DNA from 2 places in the Streptomyces sp. NPDC002232 genome. Region 2 is predicted to be linked to the other one. Evidence: riboswitches for the same ligand, from Rfam matches in the RefSeq annotation. Region 2 holds a riboswitch; the other holds the start of a gene.
The links. A riboswitch is a leader RNA that binds a small molecule or an ion and turns the genes downstream of it on or off. The one in region 2 is predicted to bind cobalamin.
Positions count from the first base shown of each region.

Region 1: it holds a riboswitch for cobalamin, as region 2 does, so the genes downstream of both, ACFYXU_RS14765 (energy-coupling factor ABC transporter permease) here and cobN (cobaltochelatase subunit CobN) in region 2, are expected to answer to the same signal.

Region 1 is NZ_JBIARV010000003.1:492,626-499,928, reverse strand. It holds gene ACFYXU_RS14795 (hypothetical protein) at 1-469, opposite strand, end outside; gene ACFYXU_RS14790 (hypothetical protein) at 472-1,914, opposite strand; gene ACFYXU_RS14785 (hypothetical protein) at 1,965-2,345, opposite strand; gene dhaK (dihydroxyacetone kinase subunit DhaK) at 2,958-3,950, shown strand; gene dhaL (dihydroxyacetone kinase subunit DhaL) at 3,976-4,596, shown strand; gene ACFYXU_RS14770 (PTS-dependent dihydroxyacetone kinase phosphotransferase subunit DhaM) at 4,593-5,015, shown strand; cobalamin riboswitch at 5,066-5,300, shown strand; gene ACFYXU_RS14765 (energy-coupling factor ABC transporter permease) at 5,328-6,026, shown strand; gene ACFYXU_RS14760 (energy-coupling factor ABC transporter substrate-binding protein) at 6,023-6,595, shown strand; gene cbiQ (cobalt ECF transporter T component CbiQ) at 6,602-7,303, shown strand, end outside.
Region 2 is NZ_JBIARV010000006.1:323,514-330,816, reverse strand. It holds gene ACFYXU_RS29755 (cobalt-precorrin-6A reductase) at 1-140, shown strand, start outside; gene ACFYXU_RS29750 (precorrin-2 C(20)-methyltransferase) at 216-1,709, opposite strand; gene ACFYXU_RS29745 (precorrin-8X methylmutase) at 1,706-2,341, opposite strand; gene ACFYXU_RS29740 (cobalamin biosynthesis protein CobG) at 2,356-3,606, opposite strand; cobalamin riboswitch at 3,686-3,814, shown strand; gene cobN (cobaltochelatase subunit CobN) at 3,852-7,303, shown strand, end outside.

The DNA.
Region 1 (7,303 bases), on a different contig from region 2:
CCGCCATGTCGTACACGTAGACGTCGATCCACTGGACGCTGTCACGGCGGTGGTCCTTCACGCATGGCGGGCACACCCCTGCCCAACGGGCACCCTTCAGCGTCTGCGGCTCTGGCAGCCCCAAGTGCCCGAAGAGTTCCCGATCCGGCGGGAGACTCACTGCCTTGGTGCGGAGCGGCTTCTCTGTGCCAAGGTCTTCCGCGATCCGAACGGCCGTCTGCGCGTCGGTGACGAAGGAGAGGAGGTAGATGTCCTCCTGCGGGTTCGCCTGTACCGCGCCGCTCGCTTCCGTCGCACCCGCCGGCATCTCGACCTTCATGAAGTCGGCGGCCTCGGGTACTCCGGCCTCCTGCTCCCAGTACGGGTAGGGGTCGCGTGTGGCTCGGTCTCGATCGGATGTGGAGCAGGAGCTCAAGAGCAACGAGGCGGCCAACACCATCAGTAGGCGTCGAGTGGTCTTGTCCGGCATCTTCACCTGTTCTCTTCATCGCCTCGCGAGACGTCCCCGCGGCCGCCGTCGCGACCGGGGTCTGAAGGGTTCACCGTAGGCGGTGTGTCGCTGTTCAGATCGTGGTTGAAAGGTGAGCTGCTGCCTCGCATGTCGAATTCCTGAGCGAAGCCCACCTTGTGCAACCGGCCCATCTCGTCGTCCGAGATGTTGACGAGACCGCCGGCGAAGGGCGTGGACTTGCCCTTGTCCCAGTTGTAGCGGTCCCAGACGTTGACCTGATAGTCGAGGAAGATGGTGGGCTTGCCGTCCGCGCCTGGGCTGACGGTGACCATGCCGGAGATGTTCTGTTCGTGTGCGCCGACCGCGTGATACCACTCGTCGTTCGTGAAGTCGGTACCCTCGTGGTCACTCTCGACCGGGATGACGACCGTCTTGTTGCCCCCGGCCTTCGCGAAGGCGTCGAGCGCCTGCTTGCGCCACGCCTCCTGATTGTCGGCGATGTGGTTCGCTTCGATCTCAGCCTTGAAGTGGGGGTCGTTGTGCAGGATTCGGTCCACGTCGAGGTTCAGTGGCTCACCAGAGGCATGTAGGTAGTGCAGCATGTTGCGGGAGGCCGCGTTCTCTCCGGCGGCGTCACCGACCGTCGCAATGGCCAGGGCCCGGGCGTGGAACCACAGGTCCTGGGGTGTGGGATCTTCCACGTTGAACTCGCCGGATCCGGGGTCGGGGGAGCGCCACTGGTACAGCGAATCCATGACGCCGGCAGCTCGGAGTTCGTCGCCCTTATCCTTCAGGAGGATGCCTCGGGTGACCGGGTCGAGGCTGCGCCACCAGGCGGGGACGTCCTTGCGGTCCTTGGGCATGTGGGCGGCTTTGCCGGCCTCCTCCAGGGATGGGTAGGGGCTGACCTGGGGGTTCCGGTTGAAGCCGTTGAAGGTGCCGTCCATGGGGTCGGAGTCGAGGACCGCGGCGTCGAGGGCGAGACGGATGCCGTCGTCGGCGTCGGTGACCGCCTTCACCGCTAGGGCGAGTCGTTCCGCCCACTCGCTCGCCTGGGTGCGGCCGGCCTGCGACAGGTCGGGGTCGTGGGTATAGGCCGTGCGCTCGGTCTGGGTGAGCCTCTCCGTGTCGAAGGCGACCGTGCCCTGGTCGGAGACGCGCATGCCCGCCTTGACCGCCTCGTCACGGATCGCCTTGAGCCGGTTGCGCAGGTCGGCGAGCTGGGTGTGCGCGTCGCGCAGGATGCGTGCGACCGCCGTCGCCTCCTTCCGCGCTCCTTGGAGTTCCTTGAGCGTGACGGTGAACCTGGCGTTTGCGGCGTTCGCACTCAGCCCGATCCAGGACTCGCCGAGCGAGACGCCGTGGACGTCCTTCTCGTACCGGTCCTCGAGCGTCTTGAACTTGGCGGCCATCTCCTCCCACTTGCCCGCGGCTGCGGTCAGCGTGGACAGGTCGGTGCTCATGGCTTCGTGATAGGTCGGCATGACTCCCCTGAGACCGGTCTGCCGGCCCGTCAGATGCCCTGGATCCGCGACTGGCGGGCCAGTCGCGCGGCGATGTCGAGTTCGTTGTCCTGCATGCTGATGCCGGTCGCGCTGAGGGCCTGCTTCTCCGAGGAAAGGCGCCCGAGCAGCATCTTGACCTGCTTCTCCCACGTCTCGTGGGCTCTCCTCAGCGCACCGGAGGTGTCCCAGCCATGGCCGTCCTTCGCCCCGAACGCCCCGACCGCGGCCTTCATGCTCTCGGCCGCGTGCCTGCCGTCCCTCGTGACCCCCGGCTCCAGGGTGTCGTCGATCGTCTTCGCCGCCGCCTTCTTGGCCGCTGGGCTGGAGGCCAGGTCCGGCTTGTCGGCACCGCCACCTCCCGCACTCGGCGCGAGCTGGTTCAGCCGCATCGGCGCAGACGGTTGGACTGCCCCGTTCGCCTTGATCCGCTCCCATTCATCCCAAGCCATGCATCTCCCCCATTGACAGCTCCTCAAGTAACTTACGGAACGGGAGCACGTACAGAAAGTGAGATCAGGTCAGCGGGCGCTGGAGTGGCTGAATCACGCCGCGACTGGCGCGCGCTCCTGAACTGTGCGGGTCGCGGGGCCAGGACCGAGTTGGGGTTTCCCGTGATCTCGGACGCTCGATGGTGATGTCGCGAGGGCGTGTTGGTGCCGCCGCCTGGTCTCGGCCGGGGTGAGGGTAGCGGGAAGATCTTGCGCTTGCGCAGGCGGCGGCAGCTACAGGAGGTCGCACTGAGCCACGACCTGGAGTGCCCTACGCCCCCGTGCACGCTCACGATCTCGGGTCGATAATTACGCCATGATGCGCACCCTTGAAGGCAGGACGTGATCCCTGACCTGATGGCCCATCGGGGAAGTCGGATCGAGCCGGTATCAATACCGCTCAGAACCGCCCCGCGTCGCCTCGAACCGCCAAGATCCATAACCGCCTCACCTGCCCTGACCTGCAAAGACCCTGCCCAGCAGCTTGCCTGCCCGTCTCACCAGGAGGTTCCCATGAGGATGCTGATCAACGTTCCCGAGACCGTCGTCGCCGACGCGCTGCGGGGGATGGCCGCGGCGCATCCCGAGCTGACCGTGGACGTCGAGCGGCGGGTCGTGGTGCGGCGGGACGCGCCCGTGGCCGGGAAGGTGGCGCTGGTCTCCGGCGGCGGGTCCGGGCACGAGCCCCTGCACGGAGGGTTCGTGGGGTACGGCATGCTGGCGGCCGCGTGCCCCGGAGAGGTCTTCACCTCCCCCGTGCCCGATCAGATGGTGCGGGCCGCGGCCGCGGTCGACAGCGGCGCCGGGGTGCTCTTCGTCGTCAAGAACTACACCGGCGACGTGCTGAACTTCGAGATGGCCGCGGAGCTCGCCGAGGACGAGGGCATCCGGGTCGCCAAGGTCCTCGTCGACGACGACGTGGCCGTGACGGACAGTCTGTACACGGCGGGCCGGCGCGGGACCGGGGCCACGCTGTTCGTGGAGAAGATCGCGGGGGCCGCCGCCGAGGAGGGCGCCCCGCTGGAGCGCGTGGAGGCGATCGCCCGCCGGGTCGACGAGCGGTCCCGGTCCTTCGGGGTGGCCCTGAGCGCCTGCACCACGCCCGCCAAGGGCAGTCCGACCTTCGACCTGCCCGAGGGCGAGCTGGAGTTGGGCATCGGCATCCACGGCGAACCGGGCCGGGAGCGGCGGGCCATGATGACCTCCCGCGAGATCGCGGACTTCGCCGTGGACGCCGTCGTCGAGGACCTGCGCCCGTCCGGGCCGGTCATCGCCCTGGTGAACGGCATGGGCGCCACTCCCCTCCTGGAGCTGTACGGCTTCAACGCCGAGGTGCAGCGGGTGCTCGCCGAGCGGCGGGTGCCGGTCGCCCGGACCCTGGTCGGGAACTACGTGACCTCGCTCGACATGGCCGGATGCTCGGTGACCCTGTGCGAGATCGACGAGGAACTGCTGCGGCTGTGGGACGCTCCGGTGCAGACACCTGCGCTGCGCTGGGGCCGGTGAGACGGGATCGGGCATGGGGAGCGACATGACGGAGACGATCGACGCCGGATTCCTGGTGCGCTGGCTGGCCGCGGTGGCCGAGGACGTCGACCGGGAGGCGGACCGGCTCACCGAGCTGGACTCGGCCATCGGCGACGCCGACCACGGGGCCAACCTCAAGCGGGGCTTCGCCGCCGTGACGGAGATCCTGGCCAAGGAGCCGCCGGAGACCCCGGGCGCGGTGCTGACCGCCGCCGGGCGGCAGCTGATCTCCACGGTGGGCGGCGCCTCGGGGCCGCTGTACGGGACGCTGCTGCGGCGCGCCGGGAAGACCCTGGGCGAGGACGCGCGGGTCACCCGGGTGCGGCTGGCGGAGGCCCTCGGCGCCGGCGCGGCCGCCGTGGCCCAGCTGGGCGGCGCCCAGGCCGGGGACAAGACGATGCTGGACGCGCTCGTCCCGGCCGTCGAGGGGCTCCGCAGCTCGTACGAGGCGGCCCGGACCGCCGCGGAGGACGGGGCCCTGGCGACCGTACCCCTCCGGGCCCGCAAGGGCCGGGCCAGTTATCTCGGGGAGCGGTCGGTCGGGCACCAGGATCCGGGGGCGACCTCCTCGGCCCTGCTGTTCGCGGCGCTCGCCGACACCGCACGCGCCGAGGGCGCCCGATGAGCGCCGCGCCCGGGTCCGCCGCCCCGGTCGGCATCGTGCTCGTCTCGCACAGCGCGGCGGTCGCGACGGCGGTGGCCGAGCTGGCGCGCGGTCTGGCGGGCGGCGGCGAAACGGCGCCTCTGCTGCCGGCGGGCGGGCTCCCGGACGGCGGTCTCGGGACGAGTTCCGAGCTGATCCGCGCCGCCGCGGAGGCCGTGGACCGGGGGGCCGGGGTGGCGCTCCTGGTCGACCTGGGCAGCGCGGTCCTCACCGTGAAGGCACTGCTCGCCGAGGGCGACGAACTGCCGGAGGGCGCCCGCCTGGTGGACGCGCCGTTCGTCGAGGGAGCGGTCGCCGCGCTCGTCACGGCGAGCGCCGGCGGGGACCTCGACGCGGTGGCCGCGGCGGCCTCGGAGGCGTACTCCTACCGCAAGGAGTGAGCTCCCACGCCGTGTGCGGGGAGTGATCGGCGGGCCGCGCCGGGTGGCGGCCGTGTTGTGATCCAGCAGGTCAACCCACTAATGTCGCAGGGCCTTGGTGTACGGGAAACCGGTGCAGTACCGGTGCGGCCCTCGCCACTGTGATCGGGAGGTCCGGCTCCATCCCCGGGGGGAACACCTCGGGGAGGCCACTGGACCGGCGCGGGAGACCGCGGCGGTGTGGGAAGGCGGAGTCGGGCCGTATGACCGTCAGCCAGGAGACCGGCCGGGGTGCGTTGTCCATCCACGAGGTGCTGGAGAGGTCTCCCGACCATGCATATAGCCGAGGGGTATCTGCCCCCTGTGCACGCCGCCGCCTGGAGCGTCGCGGCCGCGCCGTTCGTCGCCCACGGGGTGCGCGCGCTGACCCGCGAAGTACGGTCCAACCCCGAGTCCACGCTGCTACTGGGCGCCTCCGGCGCCTTCACGTTCGTCCTGTCGGCGCTCAAGCTCCCGTCCGTCACGGGAAGTTGCTCCCATCCGACGGGTACGGGTCTGGGCGCCATCCTCTTCCGGCCCCCGATCATGGCGGTCCTCGGGACGATCACCCTGCTGTTCCAGGCGCTGCTGCTGGCGCACGGCGGGCTGACCACCCTCGGGGCGAACGCCTTCTCGATGGCGATCGTCGGGCCCTGGGCCGGGTACGGGACGTATCTGCTGCTGCGGCGCTCCGGTGCGCCGCTGATGGTGGCCGTCTTCTTCGGCGCGTTCGTCGCCGACCTGTCCACGTACTGCGTCACCAGCGTGCAGCTGGCCCTGGCGTTCCCCGACCCCGCCAGCGGTGTGCCCGGCGCGCTGGCCAAGTTCGGCGGCATCTTCGCCGTGACCCAGATCCCGCTCGCGGTGAGCGAGGGCCTGCTGACGGTGCTCGTGATGCGGCTGCTCACCCAGTCCAGCAAGGGCGAGCTGCTCCGGCTCGGCGTCCTGGGCCGGTCGAAGGCGGAGCGCCAGGAGGAGGTGGCCGCGCGATGAGCCGGAACGCGAAGATCAACACGCTGCTGCTGCTCCTCGTCGCCGCGCTGGCGGTCCTGCCGGTCGCCCTGGGCATGGGCGACCACAAGAAGGAGCCGTTCGCGGGGGCGGACGCGGAGGCGGAGACCGCGATCACGGAGCTCCGTCCGGACTACGAGCCGTGGTTCAGCCCGCTGTACGAGCCGCCGTCCGGGGAGATCGAGTCGGCGCTCTTCGCCCTCCAGGCGGCGCTGGGCGCCGGCGTCCTGGCCTACTACTTCGGGCTCCGGCGCGGCCGCCGCCAGGGCGCGGCCCGCGCGGCGGCCGAGACCGCCGGAGCGGTGCGGACGGAGGGCGCGGGGACCGAGGGCGTCGAGGGCGTGCGGACGGAGACCACCGGGAGGGTACGTACGGAGAGCGCCGAGGCCGTGCGCGCGGAGACCGCCGGAGCGGTGCGTACCGAGAGCGCGGCGAAGGAGGGCGGGGCCGACGGCCTCGGAGGTCCCGGGGCGGCGGGCGGCGGTTCCGCCGACGCCGGGGTCCCGGCGGCCGACGACGGCTCGCGCCCCTTCGACGGCACGGGCGCGTAGCCGCCGATGCTGCCGATCGACGCGGCGGCGCACAGCAGCCGCTGGCGCCGCCGCCATCCCGCGGAGAAGGCTCTCCTCGGCTTCGGCCTGACCCTGTGCGCGGTGACCCTGCCGCCGTGGCCCGGCGCGGTGCTCGTGGCGGCGGCCACGCTCGCGGTGCTGCTGGGCCCGGCCGGAGTGCCGGGTCGGCAGCTGTGGCGGGCGTTCCGCATCCCGCTCGGCTTCTGCGTCACGGGCGCGGTCCCGCTGCTCTTCGCGGTGGGCGGGGCGCGGGGGCCGGTGGCCCTCGCCCCCGACGGTCCCGCGCACGCCGCCGAGTTGCTCCTGCGGACCGCGTCGGCCTCGCTCGGGGTGCTGCTCTTCGCCTTCACGACTCCGGTGTCGGACGTGCTGCCCCGGCTGGTCCGGGCGGGCGTCCCGGCGCCGGTGGTGGACGTGGCGCTCGTGATGTACCGGATCATCTTCCTGCTGCTCGACGCGCTGACGAAGATCCGGCAGGCGCAGGCGGCCCGGCTCGGCCACACCACCCGGGCCGCGACCTGGCGTTCGCTCGCCGGTCTCGGCGCGACGACCTTCGTCCGGGCCTTCGACCGGGCGCAGCGCATGCAGTCGGGGCTGGCCGGACGCGGTTACGACGGGACGCTGCGGGTGCTGGTGCCCGCCTGTGCGGTCTCCCGGCGGTTCCTCACGGCGACGGGCCTGCTCCTC
Region 2 (7,303 bases):
TCCGCGCGGCCCGCGAGGCGGGCCTCCCGGTGGTGGTGGTCCGCCGCCCCCCGGTCCCGGCGGGCGTGACGACGGCGGCCTCCCCGGAGGAGGCCGCCGCCTGGGCCGCCGCTCGGCCGGGGGCGTCCCGAGCACGGTGACCCCGGCCCGGTGCGGGGTCCTGTCGTACGCGGCCGGGGCGGTGCCGGCCGGTAGCGGCGGGCGGACCCCGCCGGTCAGCCGTACCGTCGCGGCGTCCACGTGATCGTGCGGCCGTCGCCCCGTTCGGCCGACCGGGTCTGCGAGGAGCCGATCAGCAGGAGGGTGCGCATGTCGACCTCGGAGGGGTCCAGGGTCTTCAGGGTCAGGATCCGGACCGACTGCTCGGGGCCGCCGACATCGCGGGCGACGACCACCGGGGTCTCCGGGGCGCGGAGCTCCAGGAGGAGCTCGCGGGCGGCGGCCACCTGGTGGGTGCGGGACTTCGAGCCCGGGTTGTACAGGGCGATGACCAGGTCGGCGGAGGCGGCGGCGCGCAGCCGGGCCTCGATGACGTCCCACGGCTTGAGCCGGTCGGACAGGGAGATCGTCGCGTAGTCGTGGCCGAGGGGGGCGCCCGCCGCCGCCGCGGCCGCGTTCGCCGCGGTCACCCCGGGGAGGACCCGTACGGGCACGTCGGCGTACTCCGGTTCGCAGGCGACCTCCAGGACCGCCGTCGCCATGGCGAAGACGCCCGGGTCGCCGCCGGAGACGACCGCGACCTTCCGGCCGCGCCGGGCCAGGTCGAGGGCGAACTCGGCGCGCTCGGACTCCACCTTGTTGTCGGAGCCGTGGCGGATCTGGCCGGGGCGCAGGACGGGGACCCGGTCGAGGTACGTCGTGTAGCCGACGAGGACGTCGGCGTTGACGAGCGCGCCCCGCGACTCGGGGGTCAGCCAGGGCGCGCCGGCGGGCCCGGTGCCGACGACGGTGACCTCGCCGGTCTCCCGCGCCGGGGGCTCCTGGTCGACGCGGGAGGGCAGGACCGCGACGGAGAAGTACGGGACGGACTCCGGGTCCACGTCCGTCAGCCGCTCCGTGCGCTCGCCCTTCATGAAGGCGCGCTCCACGTAGCGGGCGTCGTCCAGCCGGCCGGCCCGCTCCAGGGCCCGCCGCACGGTCGGGAAGGTGCGGCCCAGCTTCATCACGACCGCCGAGTCGGTGCCCGCGAGGCGGGCCGTCAGCTCGTCCTCCGGCAGGGTGCCGGGGATGATCGTGAGGACCTCCTCCGCCTCGCACAGCGGCTCCCCGAGCCGGGCGGCGGCGGCGCTGACCGAGGTGACGCCGGGCAGGACGGTCGTGTCGTAGCGGTCGGCGAGCCGCTTGTGCATGTGCTGGTACGAGCCGTAGAAGAGCGGGTCGCCCTCGGCGAGGACGGCGACGGTGCGGCCGGCGTCGAGGTGGGCGGCGAGGCGGGCCGCGGCCTCCTCGTAGAAGTCGTTCAGGGCGCCCCGGTAGCCGCCGGGGTGGTCCGTGGTCTCCACCGTGAGCGGGTACATCAGCCGCTCCTCGATGTGGTCCTCGCGGATGTGCTCGGCGGCGATGGAGCGCGCGATGGAGCGGCCGTGGCGGGCCGAGTGGTAGGCGATGACGTCGGCCGCCGCGATGGCCTTCACGGCGGCGACGGTCATCAGGTCCGGGTCGCCGGGGCCGAGCCCGACGCCGTACAGCTTGCCGGTCACGGGGCTCATGCCTGGATCTCCGCTTCGTGGGCGAGGGCGTTGATCGCGGCGGCCGTGATCGCGCTGCCGCCGCGCCGGCCCCGGACGACCAGGTAGTCGAGGCCGAGGGTGTTCTCGGCCAGGGCGTCCTTGGACTCGGCGGCGCCGATGAAGCCGACGGGTATGCCGAGGACGGCGGCGGGCCTCCCGGCGCCCTTCGCGATCATCTCCAGGAGGTGGAAGAGGGCGGTCGGCGCGTTGCCGATGGCGACGACGGAGCCTTCGAGGCGGTCCCGCCACAGCTCCAGGGCGGCGGCGGAGCGGGTGGTGCCGAGCTCGGCGGCGAGGGCGGGCACGGCCGGGTCGGAGAGCGCGCAGAGCACCTCGTTGTCGGCGGGCAGCCGCTTGCGGGTGACGCCGCTGGCGACCATCTGGGCGTCGCAGAGGATCGGCGCGCCGGCGCGCAGGGCCGCGCGGGCGTTCGCGACGACCTGGGGGGAGTACGCGATGTCCTGCACGAGGTCGGTCATGCCGCAGGCGTGGATCATCCGGACCGCCACCATGGCGACGTCGGCGGGCAGGTCCGCGAGGTCCGCCTCGGCGCGGATCGTGGCAAAGGACCGGCGGTAGATCTCCGTCCCGTCCTTCTCGTAGTCGAACATCCTGGTGCTCTCGCTCATCTCGTCGTGCGGGCCTTGGTCACTGCGTCGGGCAGGGCGGTACGGGGGGTGGGGACGCCGTCCACCCGGTAGCTGTCGTCGCCGGTGGCGAGGACGTCGGTCCAGGCGCCGTGCGGGTGTCCGCAGCGGCGCTCGCACCCGGAGAAGTGCACGGGCAGGACGGGACGGGCGGGGTGTCCCGGCGGGCCGGGGCGGCGCGCGGCGGGTCCCGGGGCGGCGTCGGCGCGGACGTCGGCGAGGGACTTCGCGCAGCCGGGCCGCCCGGTGCAGGCGGTGACCCCGGCCCAGGGGGAGTCGGGGCGGGTGATCAGCCCGGCCGCGTCGAGCAGGGGCAGCAGGCCGGGGTCCGTCCCGGCCACGACGACCCCGCGCCAGGGCGTGAGGCGCACCTCGTCGGCGGGGAGCAGCGCCCGCAGCCGGGCGGCGGTGAGCCGGCCGAGCGGGGCGAGCACGGAGAGGGCGGCGGGTCCGAGGACGCCGGGCGCGGGGGGAGGGCCGTGCGGGAGCGCCGGCGCGGGGACGGGCTCCCCGGCCACCCCGCACTCCGCCAGGTCCACCCCGTACCCCCGGGGCAGCTCGCGGACCCGCCAGGCGCCGGTGCCGGCCTCGGCGGCCGCGGCCAGGAAGCCGCCCGCCGCGGCCAGGGCGGCCGAGGGCGCGTCGGAGGCCGCGAGCCGGACGGCCCGCCCGCCGACGTGCAGCTCCGCCGCCCCGCCGCCCACTGCGACCAAGGTCACATCCCCGCCGAGTCCGGCGACGTCTCCCCGGCCGTCGTCGAGGACGAAGAGGAACCGGCCGGAGAGCGCAGACGCCCACGGCGCGGACAGCAGGTGGCTGTCGAGCTCACGGGCCCACAACTGCACGTCGGACGCGCCGAGTCCGTCGAGGCCCGAGGCGGGCGAGGCGACGATGTTGCGGACGCGCTCGTGGGTGGGGGAGGGCAGCAGGCCGGCCTCGGCGAGGAGCGCCGCCAGCTCGGCCCCGCAGTCGTCGGCGAGGCCGCGCAGCTCCGCGTTGCCGCGCGAGGTGATGCTGAGCCGCCCGTCGCCGAGGGTCTCGGCCGCGTCCGCCAGGACCTCGACCTGATGAGCCGTCAGGCGACCTGCGGGCAGCCGCAGTCGGGCCAGGCGTCCGTCGTCGGCGGAGTGCAGGCGCAGCGCCCCGGGGCAGGCGTCGCCACGGTCCCGTACGCGCGGTTCGCCCGGTTCGGGCACCGGGGGTGGGGTGGGCGGCATGGCGGCGAGCATACCCACGGGGAACCGGCCGGCCACCGGGTGTGATCCGGTCGACCCCGCCGCTCCCTGGGGCCCGCCGACGCCACGATCTAGGATGCAGATCGGCATGGGGTCCCAGGACCCCGGGGAGGAAGCCCGGTGAGATTCCGGCGCGGTCCCGCCACTGTGAGCCCGCACCCGCGGGTGAGTCAGGAACTCCCGCCGTCCATCTGACCACCCGGGGCGCGGACAACCCCGAGGAAGGCCTGAGCCTCGCCATGCTCCTGCTGCTGTCGCACTCCGACACCGACCTGCTCAGCGCCCGCGCGGCCGGAGGGCCGGTGGAGTACCGCTTCGCCAACCCCTCCCGCCTCCCCCTGGCCGACCTGCCCGCCCTGCTCGACGGCGTCGACCTCGTCCTCGTCCGGCTCCTCGGCGGCGTCCGCTCCTGGCAGGAGGGCCTGGACACGATCCTGGCCGCCGGGAAGCCGGTCGTCGTACTGAGCGGCGAACAGGCCCCCGACGCCCAGCTCATGGAGGCCTCCACCGTCCCCGTCGGCGTCGCCACCGAGGCGCACGCCTACCTGGCGCACGGCGGCCCGGCCAACCTGGAGCAGCTGGCCCGCTTCCTCTCCGACACCGTCCTGCTCACCGGCCACGGCTTCGAGGCCCCGGCGGCCGCCCCCACCTGGGGCCCGCTGGACCGGACCGCGAAGGACGGCGACGGTCCGACGATCGCCGTGCTCTACTACCGCGCCCACCACATGAGCGGGAACACCGCCTTCGTCGACGCCCTCTGCGGCGCGATCGAGGACGCCGGCGCGCGCGCCCTCCCGCTGTACGTGGCGTCCCTCCGGGCCCCCGAGACGGAGCTCGTCGACACGCTGCGCACCGCCGACGCGATCGTCACGACCGTCCTCGCGGCCGGCGGCACCAAGCCCGCCGAGGCCCAGGCCGGAGGCGACGAGGAGGCCTGGGACGCGGGCGCGCTCGCCGCGCTCGACGTGCCGATCCTCCAGGCGCTGTGCCTGACCGGCTCGCGGTCGGCGTGGGAGGAGAACGACGAGGGCCTGTCCCCGCTGGACGCCGCCAGCCAGGTCGCGGTGCCCGAGTTCGACGGCCGCCTCATCACCGTCCCGTTCTCCTTCAAGGAGATCGACGCCGACGGTCTGCCCGCGTACGTCGCCGACGCCGAGCGGGCGGCCCGCGTCGCCGGGATCGCCGTCCGGCACGCCCGGCTCCGCCACATCCCGAACGCCGAGAAGCGGCTGGCGCTCGTCCTCTCCGCGTACCCGACGAAGCACTCCCGCATCGGCAACGCGGTCGGTCTCGACACCCCCGCCTCCGCCGTGTCCCTGCTCCGCCGCCTGATCGCGGAGGGCTACGACTTCGGCCCCGAGGCCGACCTGCCCGGCGTGGTCTCCGGCGACGGCGACGAGCTGATCTACGCCCTCATCGAGGCCGGCGGCCACGACCAGGACTGGCTGACCGAGGAGCAGCTCGCGAAGAACCCGGTCCGCATCCCGGCCGCCGACTACAAGCGCTGGTACGCGACGCTGCCCGCCGAGCTCCGCGAGCAGGTCGAGGAGCACTGGGGCCCGGCGCCCGGCGAGATGTTCCTCGACCGGTCCCGCAATCCGGAGGGCGACCTCGTCCTCGCCGCCCTGCGCCGCGGGAACCTGCTGGTCCTCATCCAGCCCCCGCGCGGCTTCGGCGAGAACCCGATCGCGATCTACCACGACCCCGACCTCCCGCCGTCCCACCACTACCTGGCGGCCTACCGCTGGATCGCGGCCCGCGCCGAGGACGGCGGCTTCGGCGCCGACGCCATGGTCCACCTGGGCAAGCACGGCAACCTGGAGTGGCTGCCCGGCAAGAACGCCGGCCTGTCCGCCGCCTGCGGCCCCGACGCGGCCCTCGGCGACATCCCGCTGATCTACCCGTTCCTCGTCAACGACCCGGGCGAGGGCACCCAGGCCAAGCGGCGCGTGCACGCCACCCTGGTCGACCACCTGGTCCCGCCGATGGCCCGCGCCGACTCGTACGGCGACATCGCGCGCCTGGAGCAGCTCCTCGACGAGTACGCGCAGATCTCCTCCATGGACCCGGCGAAGCTGCCCGCGATCCGCGCGCAGATCTGGACCCTGATCCAGGCGGCGAAGCTCGACCACGACCTCGGCCTGGAGGAGCGCCCGGAGGACGACGGCTTCGACGACTTCCTGCTGCACGTCGACGGCTGGCTGTGCGAGGTCAAGGACGCCCAGATCCGCGACGGGCTGCACGTCCTCGGCGGTGCCCCGGAGGGCGAGGCCCGGGTGAACCTGGTCCTGTCCATCCTGCGCGCCCGCCAGATCTGGGGCGGCACGCAGGCGCTGCCCGGTCTGCGCGAGGCCCTCGGCCTGGACGAGTCGGCCGCGACCCGGACCACCGCCGACGAGGCCGAGGCGAAGGCCCGCGAGCTGGTCGAGGGCATGGAGGCCGCCGGCTGGTCCGTCGACGCGATCGGCACGGTCGCCGCCGCGTACGGCTCCGAGGTCCGGGACGTGCTGCGCTTCGCCTGTGAGCAGGTCGTGCCGCGCCTGGCCGCCACCACCGACGAGCTGGCGCACGCCGTGCACGCCCTGAACGGCGGCTTCGTCCCGGCCGGACCGTCCGGCTCCCCGCTGCGCGGCCTGGTCAACGTCCTGCCGACCGGCCGCAACTTCTACTCGGTCGACCCGAAGGCCGTGCCGTCCCGGCTCGCCTGGGAGACCGGGCAGGCGCTGGCCGACTCGCTGCTCACCCGCTACCGCGACGACAACGGCACGTGGCCGACCTCCGTCGGCCTGTCCCTGTGGGGCACGAGCGCGATGCGCACCGCCGGCGACGACGTCGCCGAGGCCCTCGCCCTGCTCGGCGTCCGCCCGCTGTGGGACGAGGCCTCGCGCCGGGTCAACGGCCTGGAGCCGATCCCGCTCGACGAGCTCGGCCGTCCGCGCGTCGATGTGACGCTGCGCATCTCGGGCTTCTTCCGGGACGCCTTCCCGCACGTCATCGGCCTCCTCGACGACGCCGTACGGCTCGTGGCGGGTCTGGAGGACGAGTCCGCCGAGGACAACCACGTCCGGGCGCACGCGCAGGCCGACCTCGCGGAGCACGGCGACGAGCGGCGCGCCACCACCAGGATCTTCGGCTCCCGTCCGGGCACGTACGGCGCGGGCATCCTCCAGCTGATCGACTCGCGGGACTGGCGCACGGACGCCGACCTCGCCGAGGTGTACACGGTGTGGGGCGGTTACGCCTACGGGCGCGGGCTCGAAGGACGTCCGGCGCGCGCCGAGATGGAGACCGCGTACAAGCGGATCGCGGTGGCCGCGAAGAACACGGACACCCGCGAGCACGACATCGCCGACTCGGACGACTACTTCCAGTACCACGGCGGCATGGTCGCGACCGTCCGCGCGCTCACGGGCACCTCCCCGGAGGCGTACATCGGCGACTCGACCCGTCCGGAGACCGTCCGCACGCGCACGCTCGTCGAGGAGACCTCCCGGGTCTTCCGGGCCCGCGTGGTCAACCCCCGCTGGATCGAGGCGATGCGCCGCCACGGCTACAAGGGCGCGTTCGAGCTGGCGGCGACCGTCGACTACCTCTTCGGGTACGACGCGACGACGGGTGTGGTCGCCGACTGGATGTACGACAAGCTCACCCAGGAGTACGTGCTCGACGCGGAGAACCAGGCCTTCCTGAA